DNA from 2 places in the Paenibacillus sp. J14 genome. Region 1 is predicted to be linked to the other one. Evidence: predicted binding sites of a transcription regulator. Region 1 holds the regulator's gene; the other holds the start of a gene.
The links. The regulator LexA, encoded in region 1, represses DNA repair genes until DNA is damaged. The targets are predictions, from matches to a motif close to CGAACATATGTTCG.
Positions count from the first base shown of each region.

Region 2: a site for LexA is predicted at 1,992-2,005, ahead of M891_RS0100210 (ImmA/IrrE family metallo-endopeptidase). Genes of this name have one in related genera too.

Region 1 covers NZ_JADQ01000003.1:12,291-24,711, reverse strand. The annotation lists gene M891_RS0101560 (Fpg/Nei family DNA glycosylase) at 1-376, opposite strand, end outside; gene M891_RS0101555 (TIGR01457 family HAD-type hydrolase) at 449-1,258, opposite strand; gene rnz (ribonuclease Z) at 1,467-2,405, opposite strand; gene metH (methionine synthase) at 2,505-5,948, opposite strand; gene M891_RS0101540 (FixH family protein) at 6,222-6,638, opposite strand; gene M891_RS0101535 (HAD family hydrolase) at 6,703-7,500, opposite strand; gene M891_RS0101530 (hypothetical protein) at 7,546-8,076, opposite strand; gene M891_RS24795 (DUF896 domain-containing protein) at 8,089-8,262, opposite strand; gene M891_RS0101520 (LysM peptidoglycan-binding domain-containing protein) at 8,440-8,733, opposite strand; gene lexA (transcriptional repressor LexA) at 9,015-9,641, shown strand; gene M891_RS25490 (hypothetical protein) at 9,758-9,913, opposite strand; gene glnA (type I glutamate--ammonia ligase) at 10,068-11,405, opposite strand; gene M891_RS0101500 (MerR family transcriptional regulator) at 11,429-11,839, opposite strand; gene M891_RS0101495 (methionine gamma-lyase family protein) at 11,922-12,421, opposite strand, start outside.
Region 2 covers NZ_JADQ01000001.1:44,825-57,245, reverse strand. The annotation lists gene M891_RS0100235 (peptidoglycan recognition protein family protein) at 1-539, opposite strand, end outside; gene M891_RS0100225 (hypothetical protein) at 968-1,255, opposite strand; gene M891_RS0100215 (helix-turn-helix domain-containing protein) at 1,547-1,903, shown strand; gene M891_RS0100210 (ImmA/IrrE family metallo-endopeptidase) at 2,025-2,624, shown strand; gene M891_RS0100205 (hypothetical protein) at 2,628-3,017, shown strand; gene M891_RS0100200 (oxalate decarboxylase family bicupin) at 3,002-4,165, opposite strand; gene M891_RS0100195 (glycoside hydrolase family 43 protein) at 4,454-5,434, shown strand; gene M891_RS24500 (S-layer homology domain-containing protein) at 5,492-6,781, opposite strand; gene M891_RS22950 (glycoside hydrolase family 27 protein) at 6,789-8,438, opposite strand; gene M891_RS0100180 (catalase) at 8,802-10,400, shown strand; gene M891_RS0100175 (AraC family transcriptional regulator) at 10,699-11,580, shown strand; gene M891_RS0100170 (glycoside hydrolase family 27 protein) at 11,694-12,421, shown strand, end outside.

The sequences.
Region 1 (12,421 bases):
GCTCCTCAGCCTCCTTGGCACTGTGCAAGTGCAAATGACCAAGACGCAACCCGATGAAGTACAAGACAAGCTTCTCACCAAAGGTGATCTCCACCTGCGTGTTCCGGTCGGGACGATCCTCCTTGGAGCCGAGGTACAGTAACCCACCCAGCATCAGGTGGAGCATCAATCTTCGCCCATTATCCAGATGGAACAACAGGTTCTTGCCTCGACGTTCAATGAAGATCACCTGTCTACCCATCAGTTCCCGTGTAAAGTCTGCGACCGGCAAATTCACGGATTTCTCCCGGCCGATGTTCACTCCCGTAATGGGGAGATCCAAAATATGCTGAGACAGCTGGATTCGATAATTTTCCATCTCCGGCAATTCCGGCATGGTACATCTTTCCCTTCATCCGTATAAGTTCGTAAGTTCGATCATTAGTTCATCTCATAAAATAAAACAGGATCATCCACGATTTCCGCAAATTCGTTCACGGACTTCCGCAAGATCGCGGCACACTACATCCGCCTCTACACCGGAAGATTTCACATAATCCGGCAGGTTATCCGCTGTGGTGACGCCGGTTAGGGTTAGAATGGTCCCGCAGCCGGCATGCTTCCCTGCAGCGATGTCGGTATTGAGATTATCGCCGATTACCGCCACTTCCGAAGCTTCCAGACCCAGCTGAGCGATGGCAAAATCCATCAGCGGCGCAGCCGGCTTGCCAATCACCGTCGGCTTAACGCCCGATGCAGCTTGAATCGCGGCGGAAATCGTTCCCGCTCCGGGCATTAAGCCGTCTTGGGAGGGCAGCAGCAAGTCTGGATTGGTTAGGATATAACGCGCCCCACTTCGGATCCAACGGGCAGCCCGGGTTAATGTTTCGTATGTAAAATGGCGGTCGATGCCTTGCACTACTAGGTCCGGATGTTCCAAGACTATTTGTAATCCGGCATCCTCCAACGCCTTTATCAGACCAGTCTCACCAATGGCTGCGACTTTACAGCCAGGCTGTTCTTCGGCAATATACTTGGCTGCAGCTACGGCCGAGGTACAGACTTCTTCGGCCTGAGCCGATATGCCCATCGCTTTCAAATGTGCAGCGACCTCCTCCGGTGTCCGCGAAGAATTGTTCGTCACGAACAGAAAAGGGATTCGCTGCGCGCGTAAGGCGGAGATCAGCTCGTCCGCACCGGGAATCATTTGAGGCCCATGATATAACGTGCCGTCTAAATCAATGAGATAGGCCTTCCAACCCTTTGGCAAAATCCTCATCCTTTCGATACGACCGTGTCTCTATTTATTGTACCTAGGAACCTAGGGGTCAGGCAAATTTTTCCGTTCAATTTAGGGGAAATGTCATTTCAAAGTTTGAGTCCGCCGTTTGGCGTCGAACGATCGCGAACAGTGACATAAATCGGTCTTGTTCCTCTTGACAAACTTTGAAATGCCCTGTCAGTTCCTGCGCTTTCCCGGAAAATAATTATTTCCGCCCGCAGCGGCGTGCCACTGGATAGAGGACATGTTCCCGGGCTAGGTGCGAGTTTGGAAAGACGGAACGCGCCTCTTCTTCTAATCGCTGCAACTGATCGTCTGATTTATAACGCGAGCTAAAATGAGTCAGCAGCAGCTGCTGCACCCCGGCTTCCTTCGCAGCAGTCGCCGCTTGCTTCGCCGTACTGTGGTGATAGTCGTGGGCCGTCTTCGCTAGTTCATGCAAGAAAGTTGCCTCATGAACCAACATATCCGCGTTTTGAGCCAAAGTTAACACAGAATCACACGGCCGCGTATCGCCTAGGATAGTGACAATCCGGCCAGCCTTCGGCATCCCCAGCACATCCTTGGCATGAACCGTCTCGCCATTTGGCGCAACCACACTTTCCCCGCGTTTGAGCTTGCCGTACAGCGGGCCTGGACGAATGCCGCAACGCTCCAGCACAGCGGAGTCCAGCTTACCAGGCAAATCTTTTTCGATTACTCGATACCCGTAACTGTCAATCCGGTGCTCTAGCAGCGCCGCTTCAACCCGGAACGAATCGTCCTCGAACAGGACACCGCCCTGGTGCTCCACCAGCTCGAGCTTATAGTTAATCCGCGATTCGCTAAGCGACAGCGTCGTTTCAACGAATTTTTTCAGGCCTTTGGGACCGTATATGACGAGAGGTGTATCCCCGCCCTGATAGGCACGGCTCGAAATGAGCCCAGGCAAGCCAAACAAATGATCACCATGCAAATGGGTGATGAAAATATATTCCAACTTGCTTAATTTCAGCGGTGAACGCAGGATCTGATGCTGAGTGCCTTCACCGCAATCGAACAGCCAGAGCGAACGGCGTTCCTCCAGCAGACGCAACGCCACTGAAGTCACGTTCCGTTCCAAGGACGGTACCCCTGCATTCGTCCCTAAAAAGTAAAGTTCCATGCCATTTCGTCCTTTACGCTAGAATGATACATCGATACACGTACAGATTGCCAAAACCCTCCGAATCTCGGAGGGTTTTGCAAAGGTTGCATGACGGGCTTAGTTCCCGGCTTTGTCCACATTGAAATATTGCGCTTCAGGGTGTGCAAAGACCATCGCTGAGACGGATGCCTCCGGCTCCATCATGAAGCCCTCCGTCAACGTGACACCAATGTCTTCCGGATGCATCAAGTCAAACAGCAGCTGCTGATCTTCGAGGTCCGGGCAGGCCGGATAACCAAACGAGACGCGAATCCCTTGATAACGCGCTCCATGCCGCTGTTTCATCGTCATATTCGCCGGATCCGGGAAGCCCCAAGTATCCCGCATAATATGGTGAACCCGCTCCGCCAGCGCTTCAGCCAGCTCCAGCGCTACCGCCTGCAGCACATGGGAGCGCAGATACTCGCCTTCATTCTTCCATTTCTCGGACAATTCTCGAACGCCTTGCCCTGCCGTTACAACCAGGAAACCAACGTAATCCATTTGCCCGCTGTCCACGGACTTCAGGAAATCCGCCAAACACAGGTAAGGCTCGACCTTCTGGCGAGGGAAGCTGAATCGCTTGAGCACCTTGCCAGGTTCAGCCGGATCATAGATCAGAATATCGTTACCGGATGATTGTGCCGGGAAGAACCGATACATCGCCTGCGTGCGGATGATGCCGTCTGTGACCGCTTCGAGCAGGATTTGATCCACCGTCTCCTTCAGTTGAACTGCCTTTGTCTCACCTGCCGCCAGCTGCTGCTCCACAGAACCGCGGAGTCCTAGGTGATGACCTAACAGCATCTGCATGTTGATATAAGGCGTAATGTGACCAATCGGATAATCACGCAGGACGTGACGCTCCAGATCCGGTGGAGTAAATACCGGCGCATCGGTAGAAATCTTGGAACGCTCCACTCGTGTAAGCTCCGGCAGCGGCTCAGCAACGGCTACAGCGCTATCCGCTTCTTTCTCCGCTTCTACTTCCAGGCGAATTTGCTCCCGAGCGACCGGATCCATCAGCTTGTTGGCCAAATCGAGACCATCCATTGCGTCTTTGGCATACAAGACCAAGCCGTCGTACTCTGGCCGAATCCGCGTTTTGGTAAATTTGCGGGTGAGCGCCGCTCCGCCTACAAGGATCGGGACGTCGATGCCGGCATTCCGCAAATCCTGTGCCGTTGTGACCATTTGCTGAGCCGATTTCACCAGCAGACCGGAGAGTCCGATCGCATCCGCTTTCTCCTCCCGATACGCTTCGATAATGCGTTCCGGTGGTACTTTTATGCCCAAATTCACAATTTGGTAACCGTTATTGGACAGAATGATCTCAACCAGGTTTTTGCCGATATCATGAACATCGCCCTTCACCGTTGCCAACAGAATTTTCCCTTTTACGCTGGTTTCATTCTTCTCCATAAACGGTTCCAGGTACGCTACCGATGCCTTCATTACTTCGGCACTTTGCAATACCTCGGCAACGATCAATTCATTGTTATTAAATAACCGGCCCACCTCTTCCATCCCTGCCATCAGCGGGCCATTAATAATTTCCAGGGCGGTATACTTTTTAAGCGCCTCATCAAGATCAGGAATTAACCCTTCCTTGGTTCCTTCTACAACATAGGAAGCCAACCGTTCCTCCAGCGTGAGCTGAGTGGTAGTTACGGCCTTCTCTACCTTCTTGTTCCGGAAAGCTGCTACGAAGGCGGCCAGCGTTTCATCATTCGTATTATAGATCAGTTCTTCCGCCAGACGACGCTCCTCTTCCGGAATTTTTGCATAGCGCTCCAGCTTCTCCGTATTCACGATCGCATAATCCAGTCCTGCTTTGGTGCATTCATACAGGAAAACAGAGTTCAAAACCTCGCGGCCGGCTTCAGGCAAACCAAACGAGACGTTACTGATGCCCAACACCGTATGAACTTTTGGTAATGCCTCTTTGATCAGGCGGATCCCTTCGATCGTCTCCTTGGCCGAACCAATGTACTGCTCATCCCCTGTCCCTACAGGGAATACGAGCGGATCGAAGATGATATCTTCCGGTTGCAGACCATATTTGTTTACGAGCAGATCATAGGAACGCTTAGCAACCTCAAGCTTATCCTCCCGCGTGATCGCTTGCCCGCGTTCATCAATCGTACCTACGACCACAGCCGCACCGTATTTATGAATCAACGGCGTGACGCGCTCGAACTTCTCTTCGCCGTCCTCTAAGTTAATCGAGTTAATAATCGATTTGCCCTGACAATATTGTAGAGCAATATCCAGCACCTTCGGATCGGTCGTGTCAATCATCAGCGGGACTTTGACTTTCTTGACCACCAATTCCAGGAACTTCTTGATATCCTCCGCTTCATCCCGGTCCGGATCCTGGACGCACACGTCGACAACCTGTGCTCCGTTCTTCACTTGCGCCCGAGCGATTTCCGATGCTTCTTCGTATTTGCCCTCCACGATCAGCCGTTTAAACTTGCGTGATCCCAAAACGTTTGTTCGCTCTCCGACCAAGTAAGGTCGGTTTGCTGATTCGATATAAACCGGCTCAATACCGGAAAGTGCCGGCAAATGGCTGCCGTTCAGCTCACGCGGCCGGTAATCCTTCAGCTTGTTCGCTAATGCAGCGATATGAGCAGGCGTCGTACCGCAGCACCCGCCGGCAATATTCAGCCAACCTTGCTCGGCAAAAGCAGACATCTTCTGGGCAAGCGAATCCGGGGACTCATGGTAAGTGCCGTTTTCGTCCGGTAAACCGGCATTAGGGTGACAGCTTACCGCTGCTTTCGCTAGTCCAGACAAAGTGCGGATATGGTCACGCATGAACTCTGGTCCCGTTGCGCAGTTAAGTCCAATGGAGATCGGATTCAGATGTTCGAGCGAGATATAGAAGGCTTCGATATTTTGACCCGCCAGCGTTGTCCCCATCGGCTCGATGGTGCCGGAGATCATCAGAGGCAACGTGGTTCCAGTCTCGGTAAAAGCCCGTTTAATTCCGATACTCCCGGCTTTTACGTTCAGTGTATCCTGTGAAGTTTCCAGCATCAGCGCATCAACACCAGCTTCGATTAACGCCGTAGCTTGTTCCGCATAGCTGGCCGTCAACTCATCGAACGTCACGCCGCCAGTAACGGATAAGGTCTTGGTTGTGGGTCCCAGGATGCCTACCACGTAGCGTGGATGATCCGGAGTACTGTATTTTTCCGCTGCTTCAATCGCCAGCTTGGCCGCAGCCAAATTGATTTCACGTGCCTTATGCGGAATATCATATTCAGCCAGCACGACAGATGTCGCACCGAACGTATTCGTTTCTATCAAATCAGCACCTGCCGCGAGATACTTCTCGTGGATGCCACGGATCACATCCGGACGGGTGAGCACGAGCATTTCGTTACAGCCGTCCAGCTCTTCACCGCCGAAGTCGGCTGGAGTCAGGTTTTCCTGCTGAATCATGGTGCCCATGGCGCCATCGAGGATCAATATTCGTTCTTTCATTCTGTCGAGCAGGCTTGGTTTACTCATGTCATGTCCCTCCCGTAAAACGTTAAGTTATAGTTTAACAGAATAAAGCGTTGAAGAAAAGAGAGTTCCGTGAAATCTCCAAGTGAAACACTTCATTCAAGATCTTGTTATCCTATCGGTCATCCCCGAATTAAAATCCGAACAACGCTACAAATCTTTTCTTTTAAAGTTCGGAAATTCGCCTTATCAGGAGGATCAATTTAATAGAAAAGCCGCCTTCTCCAAATGGAGAACAGCAGCTCCTTTAACAAAAGCACCGATTCAGTTGTCAGCTTATTCCACCGTGAATTGCTTCGAAGGCATGGAGTGCTGATCGCGAGCCGTAACATGGGAAATCACTTCATAGGTTCCAGGTTCCTTAAAGGTATGCTCCAGCACATAGGTTCCGTTGCCGGCACTCTTCACTTGGACTTGATTGTGCTTTGCGTTATCGTCATCTGTATTCCAAAATTCGAACATAACTTCCTTCGCATCATCCACGTTCTCGCCGTTGTGGGTTACTTTGGCTGTAAACGTCACCGGTTCACCGGCCTTAGCTGCAGCTGGTGTTACGTCCAGCTCAACTTGAATCGGCTGCAGTGCCGCTTCTTCCGCTGAAGCAGACGATGATTCACTACGGCTGCATCCAGCGACAACAATGAGCGCAAGAACGATGGCAACAAGCAGCCCCGTTTTTCCCTTGATTCGCATTCAGATTTCCCCCTTCCACCGCCTAAGAATACCTTACTTCTGATTCACTACAAGCCAACTTGAGTTATGCCAACTTCGCTAAGAGGTCATGAAGTTCGGACAAATGCTTGATCTCATAATCCGGTACGATCTCACCGGTAAGTGTTTTGCCGTCTCGATTAATCCAAACGGCGGTCATACCAACACTTAGCGCACCTTTGATATCCGTCGTCAGCTTATCACCAACCATGATTCCTTCATTCGGTTCGATCCCTAACCGTTCTAAGGCGTGGCGGAAAATGGATGGATCGGGTTTGCCCTTACCGAAGTTTCCGGAGATCACAATCTCATCGAAAAAAGGCGCCAGCTCAGGCACACCATCCAGCTTCTCCTGCTGTAAGGCTGGACATCCGTTCGTAAGTAACAGCAGCTTCACCTTGCCTTGCAATTCCTTCAACACTTGAAAAGTCTCCTCGTATACATGAGGACGGGCACGCCGTTCGCGGCCAAACTGTTCTGCCAGTTCACCGGACAGTTCCTCGTCATCAACGCCAAGCGCAAGCAGACCGCGCCGCCAGGATTCCTTACGATAGGTTGGAGCTAACTGCTCCAACTGGCGGAATTCCGGTTGTTCTCCAGCAGAGAATGTCGCCCATAACCCTTCAAACGGATTGATTCCAATCATCGTTGTGAAAGGATACGTTTCATAGGATTCATACAACCCCCGAGCTTCCCGGCGTACAGCTTCTTCCAATTGATCGGGGTTTAATCCATCAATTTTCGCCGCAGCGCGTTCACACGTTGCAGCAAAAGCTTCCTTTACGCTTCGCTCATCCCAGAGCAGCGTGTCATCCAGGTCAAAACATACCGCCTTGATTGTCATTCGTCCCAACCTCTCCATTCCTATCGCAAGTGTATTGTATAAGGTTTATTCCTTCACCAGCTTCACATGATGGGTATCAGCATACAACTGCAGGCGTGCAGCCATTGCTTCCGTGTCAAAACGGTTACGGGTGCGGTAGAACACCCACTTCGGTTCCCGCGTCTTCGGTTCAATGACGATTTTGTTCCGGCTCACTTTGATCTTGCTGATGTTACCCGCATCCAACATCCGATCGCGGTTGAACTTCGAAGTGTACAACGAGCTCTTATTCACGCGCAAATAAGGCTTGCGCAGGAAAATCACCAGAGCCAGCACGAAATACAAAAAGATCGTTGCCCAGAACAATACCGAATTCACTTCCTCGGTATTCCCGATCAACCCGACCACGGCATACAGCAGCGCTAACAGAACCAAGGCGGTAGGCAAAATGAAGTTCCGCCCTTTAAATACGTCGCCTTCCCCATTTGCTCCAAGTGAAGTACGAGGGTTGCGCGTCCCTTGTCCGACATTGGAACCTTTGCCTTTCTTGTACATTCTTCGTTGATTGCGTTCTACTTTTCGGTCAAACGACCCCATACCTGTTCCTCCCTATTTATCTACAATCTCGATCGACTCGAGCTGTTGCCGAAAATTTCTGCGAACGTTTTGCAGATACGTTTCCCGAAGCTGGGCTCTTTCCAAGAGTTCGTCTTGCGTTAACCCTTCTTGTTTCGCTTTTCGAGCCAGCTCGTTAATCCGCTTAACCAAAGCATCAATATCCATAAATCCACCTGCTTCTTTGATATACTATGCTACCCATGATGTCTCACAGGGCATTAATTCTTACTTTGACATGAGAAAAAGAGCTTGTCAAGGCGCGGCAACCCCTGCCGTAATACCTTAAGACAAGCTCTGTTCGAATACATTGATAAACCTGTGAATTATTTTTTAACGTATGAATTATCTACTGGGCAACATCAACGTATCGCCAGCTTGAATCGCACTGCTGCTCAACCCGTTAGTCCGGATCAGCTTCTGAACATAGACCCTTGTGTCCAGTCCTTGTGGCTTATGTGCTACAGCAATTTCCCACAACGTATCTCCTGGCATAACCACGACATATTCCGGCCGATACGTTCCGTCAGCGTTGTCTGTGGAAGCAGCAAAGGCTTGTACCATTCCAGTACATGTGATGCTGAGGATGATTAAAAGCAGGACGATTTTGGACAATCTACTCTTAAGGAAGACATTCATATGTAGACTTCTCTTCACCGGACGACGAAAAGAAGGTTGTTCATAGATGCTTTGATAAGAACTATATTTCAACATTTCACCATCACTCCAAACAAGTGTTCTGTTTTACATGTATTCAATATAACACGAACATTTGTTTGATTCAATAGGTTTTTCGAACAGTTGTTCTTATTTTTTTAAAGTAGTTCTCTTCTCCTAAACTATTTAGAACTAATGTTTGTACGAACGGAAGTTCTATGTTATAATTTTTCCAAACGTTACTAAATGGGGTTGATCCGTAAATGTCAAAGGTATCGAGCCGGCAACAGGCTATTCTTGAGTTTATTCGCAACGAAGTACGCGCTAAGGGATATCCTCCTTCGGTCCGGGAGATCGGTGAAGCCGTCGGATTGGCTTCCAGTTCTACTGTTCACGGCCATTTAGACCGTCTGGAGAAGAAAGGATTTATCCGCCGCGACCCAACGAAACCGCGCGCCATTGAATTATTGGGTCAAGAGGAATCGGAGAATTACAATTTATTTGCACACAGCGTGACCCGCGTTCCGATTGTTGGGAAGGTTACCGCGGGCGTGCCGATCACAGCGACAGAGAATATTGAAGATTATTTTCCGTTGCCAGAGCACTACGCAGCGGAAGGGGATGTCTTTATGCTTTCCGTGGTTGGCGACAGCATGATCGAAGCTGGAATACATAACGGGGATTATGTGATCGTCCGCCAGCAGCAGACGGCGAACAACGGAGATATCGTTGTGGCCATGACGGAGGATGACGAAGCAACGGTTAAGACGTTCTATAAAGAAAGTGACCATATTCGCCTACAGCCGGAGAATTCAACGATGGAACCGCTTCGTTTGAAGCATGTAACCATTTTGGGCAAGGTCATCGGCTTGTTCCGCGACCTGCACTAATTTGAAATCTTCCCTTTCGTAGGCCACATAAGATAAGGAAACCGAACAGGACGAAGCGATGCAGTGACTTCCGCTTCGTCCTGTTTACTTTATGGGGAACTTGATGACTTCCCCTCTTACTCCCATTCGAGGTCTAAGAAGCTCATGGAATTATAGCCGTTCTTCTCCCGGCGCCCGCGCGTACCCCACCCTAGCCCCGAACGCTCTGTGATCCACCACTGCTTTAACCGATAGCGACGACGTTGGTATCTTTTTAGTTCGGTTACTGTCATCTGCATGAACCTCCTTATACCTATAAGTTGTCCCAATTCGAGTGAAATCATGGCATTGTTTCGAAATCCAAAAGCTGTAATTCATTCGTCTTCACCATAAAAAAAGCCAGCCCCTGCTTGAAATGCCGGGAGCTGGCTTGGCTGTGAACCCTGATTAATACAGCGTCATATATTGATCGCGTTCCCATTGGTGAACTTGGGTCCGGAAAATATCCCATTCGATCTCTTTCAATTCGTAGAAGTGAGTTAATGCGTGATCTCCCAGCGCTTCGCTGATGATTTCGCTGCGGAGCAATTCGCCGAGCGCTTCCTTCAAGTCGGATGGAAGACTTGGGATGCCTTCCTCTACCCGCTCTTCTTCGGACATCACATAGATGTTGCGATCAACCGGATCAACCAACGGAAGCTCTTTCTTAATTCCATCCAGTCCGGCTTTCAACATCACAGCCAGAGCCAAGTATGGGTTAGCAGCTGGGTCCGGGTTACGCACTTCGATCCGTGTGCTGAGACCACGGGAAGCCGGAATCCGAATCATTGGGCTGCGGTTGCTCGAAGACCAAGCCACATAGCAAGGAGCTTCATACCCAGGTACGAGACGTTTGTAGGAGTTTACGGTTGGATTCGTGATCGCTGCAAATGCGCGGGCATGCTTCAGAATACCGGCCATATAATGACGCGCTTCTTTGCTCAAGCCCAATTCATCACTTTCGTCATAGAAAGCATTGACATTGCCTTTGAACAGCGATTGGTGACAGTGCATCCCGGAGCCATTTACGCCAAACAGCGGCTTCGGCATAAACGTTGCATGGAGCCCATGTTGACGAGCAATCGTCTTAACGACCAGCTTGAACGTTTGGATTTGGTCAGCTGCTTTGATTGCATCAGCATATTTAAAGTCGATTTCATGCTGACCTGGTGCCACTTCGTGGTGAGAAGCTTCGATTTCAAAGCCCATTTCCTCCAGGGTCAATACGATTTCGCGGCGGCAGTTCTCGCCCAAATCCGTAGGAGCCAAGTCGAAGTATCCGCCTTGGTCGTTCAATTCGGTTGTAGGGTTGCCTTTATCATCGGTTTTGAACAGGAAGAATTCCGGTTCTGGACCAACGTTCATTGAAGTGTACCCCATTTCCTCAGCTTCCTTGAGCGCACGTTTCAGAATCGCGCGTGGATCGCCGGCAAACGGAGTGCCGTCAGGCATGTATACATCACAAATCAAACGTGCAACGCGATCCTCGGTCACCCAAGGGAAGATCACCCAAGTGTCCAGATCCGGGTAGAGATACATATCGGATTCCTCGATGCGGACATACCCTTCAATGGAAGAACCGTCAAACATCATTTTGTTATCCAATGCTTTCTCCAACTGGCTGACTGGGATTTCTACATTCTTGATCGTTCCCAGCAAATCCGTGAATTGCAAACGGATAAAGCGTACATTTTCTTCCTTAGCAATCCGCAAAATATCTTCTTTGGTGTATTGCTTGTTACTCACCCTAACCTCTCCCAACGTTTAGATTATTTTTTGAAAAACCGAGACAACTCACCTTGGAGCAAAGAAACTTGTCCCGGTTTGCTCCCTGACACCAGTTGCTGCTTCAACATCCGGTAGATCTGGGAATCTGTCATTTCCTTTCGCTTCTCTTCCGTGTCCTTCGTGATGACTGTCGCATCCTGGGACTCCCGAGACATCGGATTCATAACCTGCTTGATTCCCGCGATATTGACACCCTTGTCGATGAGACTCTTGATTTCCAGTAACCGCTCGACGTCATTCAGAGAAAACATCCGCTGATTTCCCGAGGTACGTGCGGGTACGATTAATTCATGTTGCTCGTAATATCTTATTTGTCTTGCCGTTAAATCCGTAAGTTTCATGACGATACCAATAGGAAACAAGGCCATATTTCTGCGAATTTCCTCACTCATCGCTATCAACCTTCCAGTTAGATTATCATGACCTTATCATATGTTAGTTATCCTAACATGTCAATAGATATGTTAGGATAACTTACAACAAGTTGCGGTCTTTCATCGTCTGAAGTGCGGTGAGCAGGCCAAATTTAACATGGGAATACGTTAAACCACCTTGCATATACGCGATATATGGCGCACGGATCGGAGCATCGGCAGACAATTCCAGGCTCCCTCCCTGGATAAATGTCCCGGCCGCCATGATCACCGGGTGGTCATAGCCCGGCATATCCCAAGGTTCGGGCACTACGTGGCCGTCCACAGCAGCTGCCCGTTGAATCCCCTGAACAAATGCTATTAATTGCTCTGGGGCGTCAAAGGCAATCGCCTGGATGAGATCGGTACGCCGATCCTGCCAAGCCGGCCGGCTTCGGAATCCTGCCCGCTCAAACAATGCTGCAGCCAGGATAGAGCCTTTAACGGCTTGTCCGACGATCGTTGGAGCCAGAAACAAACCTTGATAAATGCCTCGCGTCGTTCCCAGCATCGCTCCCACCTCGCTGCCAATGCCCGGTGCAGTTAACCGGTAAGATGCGA
Region 2 (12,421 bases), on a different contig from region 1:
ATATCGTCCAGCAATCGGTTCATCGTTTTCCCGCCTGTAGCCAGAGCTTTATCAGGATCCTGTCTTCGCGCGGGATCGAGTTGCCTGTGAGATGGAATAAAGACGTAAGGGTTCTTGTTCCATTTGTAACAGCAATAAGCCAGATACCAGACATACCGCTTGTACGCTTCCGTAAATTTTATGCGCCCGCCGTAACAAAATTCCACCCCGATGGCCGCATCGTTGGCATCATAGCCAAATAAATCGTTGTCCGTCGTCACGTTGTACAGCACGTGCCAAGCTTTTTCCGCAGGATCCGAGCCAGTGCCTGTCGGGATAATTTCAAGAATTTTTGTATCATCGATAAACACATGGGCCGAGGCCGTACGATCCTTCAGCGCGTTGAAATAGGCATAGTGGTTGTCCGCCGTAGCCCCCGGATTCCCCGTGTCATGCGCCACAAAAAACTCCGGGGTTCCCGTCGTCAACCTCGTCCCTGGTCGGACGTTAGGCCGCTTTGCAATGTATCGCCTTTCAATCCGGTATTTTTGTGCATCCATAAGCGATTTCACCCCTTCCATTTATGCTATTCGTCAAGGTATCCCCTTCGCTTGTGCGCTTGTGAGTACGATTCTAGGATTTTCATCATAAAACAAAAGAGCCTGCGATGATTTAGCAGACTCTGGTATAATTTAGCATGTACAACTGAACTTGGGTGGGACAGTATCGCCTCCGGATGGGAGGTGATGCGTATGCAATTTTCGTTTTCGGAAGTGATCATGCTAGGCATGTTTGTCCTTGCACTGCTTACTTATCTGAATAAACGAAAATAACCCGCCCAGGTTAGCGCCGAGGTGCGGGTTATTCTCTGAAGTACATTTGGAGGTTTCCCACCCAAGTGTTGTACCGGGGAGGCTGTGGCGCAGCCTCCTTGTTTCTATTGTTATCTTAGCATACTCTTCCATATACCTCAATCATACCCAAGAGCTTATTCCTCCAGCCGATCGATCCGTTTATGGGCTTGTTTTGCTGACTCTTCGACGCGGGTTAGCCGCTCGGAGAAGGCTTCAAATCGCTGGCCTTGAAGCTTCTGCTCGATTTTCATGTCGTCAATGAGTCTCTTGAGATTTACGATCTCTGTTCGTCTCATCGCCTCAGCTTCAGCCGCTTCCTCAGCTTCCCTCCGCATCGCTTTCGAGCGCCCGGCCCAGCCTAATGCTATCCCACTAATTGCCGCTAAGGCCGATGTGATCGAAGTTAGTGCAGTCATGTCCATAAATCTCACCTCTCTTAAGTTTCTTTAAGCGAAGTTTATTACCATTTTGGAAATCCCTATCTTCCTTATCTTCAATTGAGCTTGTCCAAGAAAAGTTTGGATAGAGTGTTTTCCACCCTCTTTTTTACCAATTTGGTAACCGCAACCTGATTATATGTTGCCATTTTGGTAATGTCAAGCCATATGATTACCGATTTGGTAATATAAAAAATTCCCATCCTTACCGCCTTCTCTTTACCAATTTGGCAACTTGTGCTACACTAAATGAAACGGTTAGGAAGAGGAGTAACCATGCAAACGCTAGGCGAACGAATCAAATATCTTCGTGAACTACGTCAGCTCACGCAAAAAGACCTCGCCTCCCAAGCCGAAATTTCGGTCGTGCAACTGTCTCGGTATGAGACCAACGACCGCAAGCCGGATCCGGAGGTGCTGCGTAAAATCGTTGACGCTCTGGATACCAGTGCCGATTATTTACTAGGCCGGACCAACGACCCGTCTTCAGCAGTGGGGAAAGGCATGAGTTTGTCTTTTTTCGGAGGACCTGAAGCGTATACGGCGGATGAAATCGCCATGATGGAGGCAGCTCTGAAAGCATATCGGGAGCAGAAGAAGAAGCTGCTGGACGGAGACGAAACGAAAGGCTAAATTATTCGAAGATAACGAGTTACATATAAAGTCAACAAGACAACTACAACGGCCCTGATCCTAAGGGCCCTTATTTCGGACTATAGACCGAACATACATTCTTATCCAAGAGGTGACTTGAATGTTGTACGCCTATTATCGCGAGACTCATCTGGAGCAATGGATGAATACCAAATATCTGAATCACGGGATCTCGTCCCCCGCCGATCTCGACATCGACCGCATCGCCGAAGCCTTCGGGATCGGGTTAGTCTACGGGAATCACCCGTCCTTTTCGGACAATGAGGAGAATGTGATTTTCCTGAACAAAATGATGCAGGCGGATCAGACCCGGGTCGTCTTCTTCCATGAACTTTGCCATGTGCTGCGCCATGCTGGAGATCAGCGGCGGATGACCGAGCTGTTCATGCATGCCCAAGAGACCGAAGCTGAGCAGTTTGTGCTGTATGCCGCCATTCCTTTCTATATGTTCGCCAAGCTGCCGGTGCCGGATCATCGCAGCGAAGCGGTGGCTTACATTGCCGAACAGTTCCAGGTTCCCCCGGAGCTGGCGGAGCAGCGGTTGGACCAAATCCAACGGCGGGTGCTGCAGGGCAGCCTCATCGCAGCTGCCCAGGAGGCAACCCGCCGCCAGCGCGAAGCGGAGCAGAGCTGGTCGCCGGAAACCCGGCGGGTACTGTCCCAGCTGGAACGACAAATCGGAAGTCGAGGAGGGCGGTAAAGAATGCGGATTGCGGCATATTGCGATTATTATACGGACTCGATCCGTCCGCTGCAGTTAATTGTGGATCTCCAGCCAGGGGATGTGGATTGGTCGGAAACGCTGTATATCCCGGTTTCGGGACCGTTTGAGCCGTTTGCTCCCGAGGATTTTGGCGACCTGCCCTGCGTATCTGTCCTGCTGGAAGACCTCGTTCGACCTAAGCTGGAACAGGAGCCATCAGATCAAATCTCAGCTGGCGCACCGGACACATCGCACTCCCATCCATCGCAACAGCTGCTGGGCATCCGCCTGCCGCAAATTGCTGCCCGCTGCGGCGATCCCTCGGACATCCAGCGCCTGGTGTTGCAGATGGACGAAGTCGAAGAAATTCTAGGCTATGTCATCGGTTGATTGGGATGGTCGTATTTGACAACCGGCCATTTTTGCTTGCGCAGCGCGTCCATCAGCAGCGGCCCGACATTCAGATTGCTCTCCACCAGCTGATGCGGCGTCAGCGCCATCCATTGATTGAGCGACACATCCGCAAATCGGTCACTGCGGAACATCTCCAGGAACCAGATGCTGCGGTCGCCGGTATTCTGGATATAGTGGCCATAGGCAAACGGTACATACCCTACATCCCCTGCTCTGACGTTAAAGGTACGGGCAGCGCCGTTACCGGCAAATACGGTCATCCGTCCTTTCCCGGACAAATAATATTGCCATTCATCATTGTTGGGGTGCCAATGCAGCTCTCGCATTGCACCAGGCTTAATTTCCACAAGGGCAGCCGCAATCGTCTTGGAAATGGGGAAGTTCCGCGAATCCGCGATCCGTACCGTCCCGCCCGGCGTTCGAATCGGCTCTTGGGCCAGCAGGCTGTGCTTGAAGCTGAGAGGAATTTCGCCGTACGGCGATTCAATCCTTTGCGTGTCGATCGGCCCCGGAACACGGTCCTGATAAATATACACCTGCTCTTTCGGGATATGGTCGAACGCCTTTTCAGGCACGCCAAAATTCGCAGCAAGCACCTCTTTGGGCGTATGGGCAAACCAGTCGGAGATCGTCAACGTATTGAGGTCAGAGAAATTCCCGTCATCGAACACAAGCAGAAACTCGCAGCCTTCCTCCAGCCCTTGAATCGAATGGGGAATCCCCGGTGGAAAATACCACAAATCCCCCACGCCCACATCGGCGATAAAGTTCCTCCCGTCCTGATCCACCGCTGTAACCCGGGCACTGCCCGAAATCATAAACGACCATTCTGCCTGCTGGTGCCAATGCAGTTCCCGCACTCCCCCCGGCGTCAGACGCATATTGACCCCCGCCAGCGTCGTGGCGATGGGCAGCTCCCGAACCGTAATTTCCCGGGACCATCCCCCATGGTTCAACTGCATATGCGTATCCGAAAAAGAAAACTTCAAATTCGGAATCAATCCGTTATCGGTCACTGGAGGAACCAGCATATCGGGATTCTCGCGATCCCGCATGACGTCACGCGGGCCTGTATCGGTAGCCCCGGCGCCGTCAGCCCGTATCGGCTGAGGGATCGACGACATCGCGCCAGCTTGATTCTCCGGCTGCCTGGAATCAGATGAATCCAAATGATCCGACATTCACCATCACTCCTATCTGGACATGTTGCTGCTAATTTTTACCAAAACTTATTTACACAGTGAACCTATTCCCGTATGAGCAAAAATATGTAGTGATTCATTTCCACTTTTCCCATAAAAATCGACGATTTCGGAGAAAATAACGTTAAGTGCTTGATAGTTGCCTAAGCTTCTGTATAATTAAAGTTAGTAAGTTTAGTCAACAAACTAACTAGGTAAAGGGGAATCCTTGTGGAAAAACCTGTACGTCCGAATGAACCACTTGTAACTCACATTTATACGGCAGACCCATCTGCCCATGTGTATGAAGGCAAGATCTATATTTATCCATCCCATGACATCGATCATGACGGTCCAGACAACGACAACGGTGACCAATACGCCATGGAGGACTACCATGTCCTGTCGCTGGACGACTTCAACTCTCCATGCGTCGATCACGGTGAAGTCCTGCATGTGCGCGACGTCCCATGGGCCAGCAAGCAAATGTGGGCTCCGGATGCGGCTTATAAGAACAATACTTACTATCTCTACTTCCCTGCGCGGGACAAAGATGGCATTTTCCGTATCGGCGTAGCGACCAGCTCTTCGCCTGCCGGGCCTTTCAAGGCGGAAGAAAACTATATTCCAGGCAGCTTCAGCATTGATCCGGCTGTTCTCGTGGATGACGACAATCGTGCCTACATGTATTTCGGCGGACTTTGGGGCGGCCAACTGGAGAAATGGCAAACCGGCACCTTCAATCCGGACGCAGAAGGCCCGGCACCAAATGCACCGGCGCTTGGACCACGCTTCGCCGAGCTGAGCGACGATATGCTGACCTTCAAATCCGAACCGCAGGAAATCTCGATTGTGGATGAGGATGGCAATCCGCTGTTAGCCAAAGATGAGGAGCGCCGTTATTTCGAAGGGCCATGGGTGCACAAGTACAACGGGTATTACTACTTGTCCTACTCCACCGGAACGACCCATACGCTGGTTTATGCGATCAGTAAGAACCCGCAAGGTCCTTTCGTATTTAAAGGTAAAATCCTGGAGCCAGTCATCGGCTGGACCACTCACCATTCGATCGTGCAATTCCAAGATAAATGGTACCTGTTCTACCATGACAGCTCGCTGTCCGGCGGTGTGAACCACAAACGCAGCGTTAAATATACTGAGCTGCATTACAATCCGGACGGCACCATCCAAACCATCGATCCATATAAATAAGCACCAAGAAGGAGCGCCCATCGGCTGAAGCAAGCCGGGTGGCGCTCCTCTTTTATTTCATTTCAGCTGTTCTCCGCCTTCTGCTCTCGGCATCGCGGTGTGCTCTGTCGATGCTTCCGCAATCTCATAGAATGCCCAATGCGTCTGCGGAACGTCACGCCACACCGGAAGTACGTCGGCTCCGCCAAACAGCGGCCCCCGCTCCAATGCGCGGTTCAACACCGTCACAGCCTCGGCCCGTGTGACCAAAGCCGTTGGCCGGAACGAGCCGTCAGCATATCCGCTGACGATACCCGCCGCTTGAGCCGCTAGGATCGCCTGCTCCGCCCAATGACCGGCAGTGTCCGAGAAGCCTGCGCCTCGCTGCCCTGCAGCCGACTTCATCAACTTCACGGCGATCGCCGTAATTTCCGCCCGTGTGACGGGCTTTTCCGGCTTGAAGCTGCCATCGGCATAGCCTTGCATCAAGCCCATTCTGTACGCTTTGGCAATCGCCTCAACGGCCCAATGACCTGCCGGAACATCGCTGAAGCGAATTGCTTGGCCCGCTTCCTTCATTTCCACCGTTTTAACTAACATGGCGGCCATCTCCGCGCGAGTGATCGGGTTCTCCGGTTTAAACAAACCACCGGGGTAACCGCTGATATAAGCCTTATGCATAGAGGTTAACGCTACGTCCGACTTCACTAAAGCAAAGGTGCTGAAATGATCGACGGTGAATTTCAACCCTTTGCCGTTGGCTAACGGAACAACTTCCCCCGTCAGGAACTCCGTTGTTCCGCCGGAATGTTCGACATAGACCCCGAGTTTAGTCGGGTCTACTTCATCTGCCATCCCCGTTAACGGCAGAACAAGCTCGACCTCCCGGTTTTGTAAATTCGTCTCGATTTGAACCGGGCGGCCGATAATTGTAACTTCATTACCTCCTGTAGCCGTAAGCACAACCTCAGCCTGGTTCGCGCGCCCTTCGATTTCCTTGGTTTGGGCGGCTGCTTTTACCGGCTGGATCGTCATCGTCACATCACCGCTTGCCCCCTGCAAGGAAGCTGCCGGAATCGTGATCTCCCCGTTTACGGTTCGAAATTGCAAGTCAAGTCCACGCCCCGTGAGCAAGGAAATGACGTCGCGGGCAAGCGAAATCTTGATGGTGCTCACTTCATCCTTCGCATCCGGGATCATCAGACTCAGCGAAGCGGCGCCTTCTTCCGCCAATTTGTTAATCGCTTCCCGAAGCTTAGCATCGGCCGTCAACTTGATTTCATCCTGCTTCGAGCCATCAGCTGCGGTCGTCCGAACGATGTCGACCGGGATAGGACTGGATGGATCGCGGATAATTTCCGGTTCCACTGGACGGCTAGGCGGCGTTGACGGTCCAGATGGAGGCGAAGGCGGGTTCGTCGGATTGGTTGGCGTTGTTGGCGGCGTCGATATAGATCACCCAATGCTCTCCCGTCTCAACGACGGACTCGGGCGCCGCTTGCTCTAAGCTTTCCACCAAGTTGCTCACTTCTGGCGCAATTGGATTCGTTGCATCGGAAGACTCCATAATCATGACGTTCAAATCTTGGGCATCCTGTACCAGCTCTTTACCGCCGTTGCGCGTCCAGCTTCCGGTATATTTCACGCCTGTGTCGTCATCATTCACTTTGGAGGTTCCGTTCTTGGCTGTAACCTTGAACAAACGCGAAGCATGCGGCTCCAAATAAATGTTGGTCATTCCGGTTGCATCATCGCCAAGCTCCTTATGGGCCCACAAATCGCGGACCGAAGCAGCGCCGTCCAAACCGATGTCGCTCCACTTCACATTCATGGATGCGCCTTTGGTGCCCAGATTAAACAAAGCCACCGTGTATGTGCCATCCCCATTATTGGCGTACCACACCTGTTGATTGGTTGCCATCGATACGGGATGTGCCGGGCGGCCGGCTTGGTTGACGGCGATCACCTCATCATTCGTCAACAGCTCCAGACCATAGCTGTCCAGGTTAGTTAAATCGTCGCCGGTGTAAAATTGCGCACAGGCAATCGCCCACAGCGTTGCCGCGGTCTGCCGCTCGTCTCGGGTCAAGCCGGACGTCTGCCCGTTCCCAATGTTAAGCGAGTCGAAATCGTTCCAACCGCCGGGGCCAGCGTCACGCCACCACAAGGCAGCATCCGGGAACAACCGGGCGATGTTCGACCATTGGGTCATCCCAATGTTGCGGTCATACGCCTCCACATCCCAATTGACGCGCCAGCCATTGGCGTATTTTTTCCAGAAGTCTACGTAGTTGTGGTCCAGCGCCCAGGACAGTTCCAGCCATATTCCGTGCTTGGACAACGCCATCGACCAGGCCTTTACGTCATCCCGCGCGTCGATCGATAGGTCGTTATGGCCAGACCCGGGAGTCACGCTGTCGAACTTCACGAAGTCAACGCCCCAGGAGGCGATCAGATCCGCGATGGAGTTCACATATTCCTGCGCCCCCGGCTTGGAGAAGTCGATTTTGTAATCGATATCCCAATAGTCCGCTGGTCGAAGCGGCTGAGCGGCGATGTCCTGCATATGGTATTCCGTGCCGTAAATCGGCAGGTTCTTCTCGTAAGCTTCTTTGGACAAACCGGGAATCAAATAGATCCCGACCTTCTGTCCATTATTATGGATATAGTCCACCAAATTCTCAAAACCGTTAGGATACAACGTTTCACTTGGAAGCGGCCGGCCGTATTCGTCCATGCTGCCGTTCCAGCCTGCGTCGATGTTGATGTATTCGTACCCGTGGGCTTGCAGCTTCTCGCGCATGGCATCGGAGATCATCTTCAGCTTCGCTTCCGAGGTCCAATTTCCCTCCGGCCCGTCGTACACCTGCAGGCTGTAGCTGCTCCAACCCATATAAGGCTTCAATGCCAGGCCGTTATCGGCGGCATGGGCCACCTTGCTCTCCGTGCCAAAATAAGCAAAGGGCACTAGAGTCAGCGCCGCCGCTAACCAGCAAACCAACGTCTTTTGCAGCAAACGGATCATCAATTCATCTCCTTTGGTAGATATTGTGGTCCCTGTTGGACGGTTGGTGGTTCAATGATTCAGTGATTCTGTGATTCATTGAAGTTCGGTGCCCTCCCCCTTTCTGCGATTAAATTATCTTGGTAGCGCTTACATATCTGTCCGATGAAATGATCTCATGAACGTGCCGGCTTCGCCTAGGTACATCTCTTCGTTTGGCGTACACTTCCTCCTGATTTCGATGGAGCATCCAGCGGATCTCAGCAACCATTTTTTCGGGCAAGGGACAATTTCCCATATATCGTTCCCTATATTTCCATTAAATGTATATTTACTCCGTTCACGGTACACGCTATCCCCATATCAATCATTGGAGGTCATGTTGTGGATAGCCAAGCTGGAACAAACTACGAATCAACGGAAGCCGAACATATTTTAACGGACCGTCAGGGTCACCCCATCACGGACAATCAGAACGTCCGGACCGTAGGAAGCCGGGGGCCAACCACCTTGGAGAACTATCATTTCCTCGAGAAAATCACCCATTTCGACCGGGAACGTATTCCGGAACGAGTGGTACACGCGCGGGGGGCCGGGGCTCATGGTTATTTTGAAGCTTACGGCAAAGTCGGGGACGAGCCGATTGCGAAATATACCCGGGCCAAGCTGTTTCAGGAGGCCGGAAAACGGACGCCGGTGTTCGTCCGCTTCTCAACCGTGATCGGCGGCGGGGAATCCCCCGAAACGCTCCGCGATCCGCGCGGATTTGCGGTGAAATTTTATACGGAGGATGGCAACTGGGATTTGGTGGGCAACAACCTGAAGATCTTTTTTATCCGTGATCCGTTGAAGTTCCCGGATATGGTGCATTCCTTCAAGCCCGATCCAGTCAGCAAGCTGCCGGACCCGGAGCGAATGTTCGACTTCCTGTCGCAAACGCCGGAATCGACACATATGGTGACTTTCCTGTTCTCGCCTTGGGGCATCCCGGCAAACTACCGTCAGATGCAGGGTTCAGGGGTCAACACGTATAAATGGGTCAATAAAGATGGAGAAGCCGTACTGGTCAAATACCATTGGGAGCCGAAGCAAGGGATCAAAAACCTGCTGCAGCACGAGGCCGACGAGATCCAGAAGACCAACTATAACCATGCCACGCAAGATTTGTATGAGGCGATCGAGCGCGGTGATTATCCGGAGTGGGAGCTGTGCGTGCAGATCATGAACGATGACGACCATCCGGAGCTGGACTTCGATCCGCTGGACCCCACCAAGCTGTGGGATCCCGAGAAATTTCCGTTTCTGCCGGTTGGCAAAATGGTGCTGAATCGCAATCCGGAGAATTATTTTGCCGAGGTAGAGCAAGCGGCGTTTGGGACCGGCGTGCTGGTGGACGGGCTGGATTTCTCCGATGACAAGCTGCTGCAAGGGCGGACCTTCTCTTACTCGGATACGCAGCGTTACCGCGTGGGGACAAACTATTTGCAACTTCCCATCAATGCGCCAAAAACGAAGGTTGCCACGAACCAACGCGGTGGGCAAATGGACTATCGGGTCGTCCACAATCCGGGCACGAACCCGCATGTCGATTATGAACCGTCAACGAAAGAAGGCCTGAAAGAAGCGGACAAACGAGGCAAAGACCATGAGCCGCATTACGACGCCAATCTGGTTCGACGGAAGATCGAACGCACCAACGATTTCGCTCAAGCCGGCGAGACCTACCGCAAGTTTGATGATGTGGAGAAAAACGAGCTGATTTCCAATTTGGTGAACAATCTGAAGGTGTGCAGTCCTAAAATACAGGAAACGTGGATCAGCTACTTTACCCAAGCTGACGAAGAGTATGGAAGACGCGTAAAGGAAGGGCTTGAAGCGGCCAAGCGGGAAATGGGAGCCGCAGGCAAGCATACCAGCACGGCGGACGCAGATCAAGCGATGGATAAAGCCAAAGGGATGGGGCACGAGTCCGATCGGTATTAATGAACAAAACCTGCGAGGGCCTTGTGGGCAATCGCAGGTTCTTTATGACTCGCCGCAGCCCAGCAAATCCAGCCGCAGCGGCGTAAAGGTCTCCCGCAGCTTGCTAGGCTTCAGCGCGCGGCAGCCCTGCAAGCAAACCGCTTGGGATCACCAGTGTTTTCCCCCGCCGACAGGAGCGTTTTGTCCCCATATTCCAGTTGTCCTTATGTTTTCTCCTTTAAACTTATGGGATAATGGCCTTATCGTTCCAATCTATGGGATGCGATATTCATCTTTACATGGTTGAAGGAGGATCCCTATGGACATGACAAGGGGAACTTACGGTTTCCGGTTCGCTGAAGACCAAGAGCTTCCGCTGTGCGTGTTGTTTGCCGCCGGCTATGACTCTATCACTGATCCTTCTTATCACTGGGACGGATTAGAGCGAACGGACGGACCTTTGCTCCTATTCCAATATACGTTCTCCGGAGAAGGGGTCTTTGAGCTGGGTGATTGCTCTCACCGCGTTACCGCCGGACAAGCGTTCCTCGCCGAAATTCCAAGTTCCCATCGCTATTATTATCCGCAAGAAGCTTCGGCGCCTTGGGAGTTCCTGTTCCTGCTGTTTCGGCCGAATGTGGTACTTCCCTTATGGCGAAAATTCCTCAGCGAAGCCGGAGCAGTTCCTTATCTTCCCGAAGACTCCACACCGGTGCGGTTGGCGCGTATGATCATCACTGATGCGGGAGCAGGTCGGATCACCGATCCCTACATCGCCTCATCTTGCGTTTACCAGTTCGTCACGGAATTAGCCAGAATGCAGGTTACGTCGCAGAAAAATAAAGAGAACTGGCCGGAAAGCGTCAAACGCGCCGCCGAGTTGATGGAGAGCAACTATGCGCAGATGATCAGCATCGATCAGCTCTCCGAGCATGTTGGCTTGTCCAAGTACCACTTGATCCGCCGGTTTTCGGACAGTACAGGTCTTACGCCAGGCGCTTATCTGACCCGTGTCCGCACCGAAAAAGCGATGGACCTGCTTCGCGGTACGTCACTTAGCATTGAGACCATTGCTGAGCGGGTAGGTTATTCCAGCGGAAGTTACTTCATTAAGGCCTTCCGCCGTTTGACCGGGCTCACCCCAGGAGAGTTCCGCAGCGGGGGCGAAAGTCTGGTCTATCGCAAGCTATTCTTCGATTAAACGCAATATTTTGCTATTCATATCGCAAAGTTACTATAGATATAGCAAAACTCCTTTAGGTAAGATGAACCTAACAAGAGCAATAAAGATCCATCCGTAAAGGAGTTTTGCAAATGAACCATCAGCAGATTGCCCCAACTCCACCGCTAGGTTGGAATAGTTGGGACTGCTACGGCGCAGCTGTGACGGAAGAAGAGATTCGGGGCAATGCGGAATACATGGCCAAGCATCTGAAAGACTTTGGTTGGAACTATATCACCGTGGATATTCAATGGTATGAACCAGGAGCCCTTTCGTCTCAATATCGGCCGTTTGTTCCGCTTGTGATGGACGGCTATTCCCGGCTGATGCCTGCCGAGAATCGCTTCCCCTCTGCGGCCGGCGGCCAAGGCTTCAAGCCGTTAGCGGATTATGTGCATAGCCTCGGGCTGCGATTCGGCATTCATATCATGCGCGGCATTCCGCGGCAAGCCGTTCACGCCGCCACACCGATCTTGGGGACGACCGCAACCGCACGTGATATTGCACATCCCAATTCGATCTGTCCCTGGAATACCGATATGTACGGTGTGGATGCCTCCAAAGAAGGGGCGCAGGCCTATTATGATTCGCTCTTTGCCTTGTATGCCTCATGGGGCGTTGATCTCGTAAAAGTGGACGATATTGCCGCTTCCCGGCTTTACGGCACCCACCAAGCCGAAATTGCATTGATCTCCGAGGCGATCAAGCGCTGCGGCCGTCCGATGGTGCTCAGCTTATCCCCCGGACCGGCTCCGGTGGAGCTTGCAGCTTTCTTCGCCGAACATGCCAACATGTGGCGCATGACGGACGATTTCTGGGA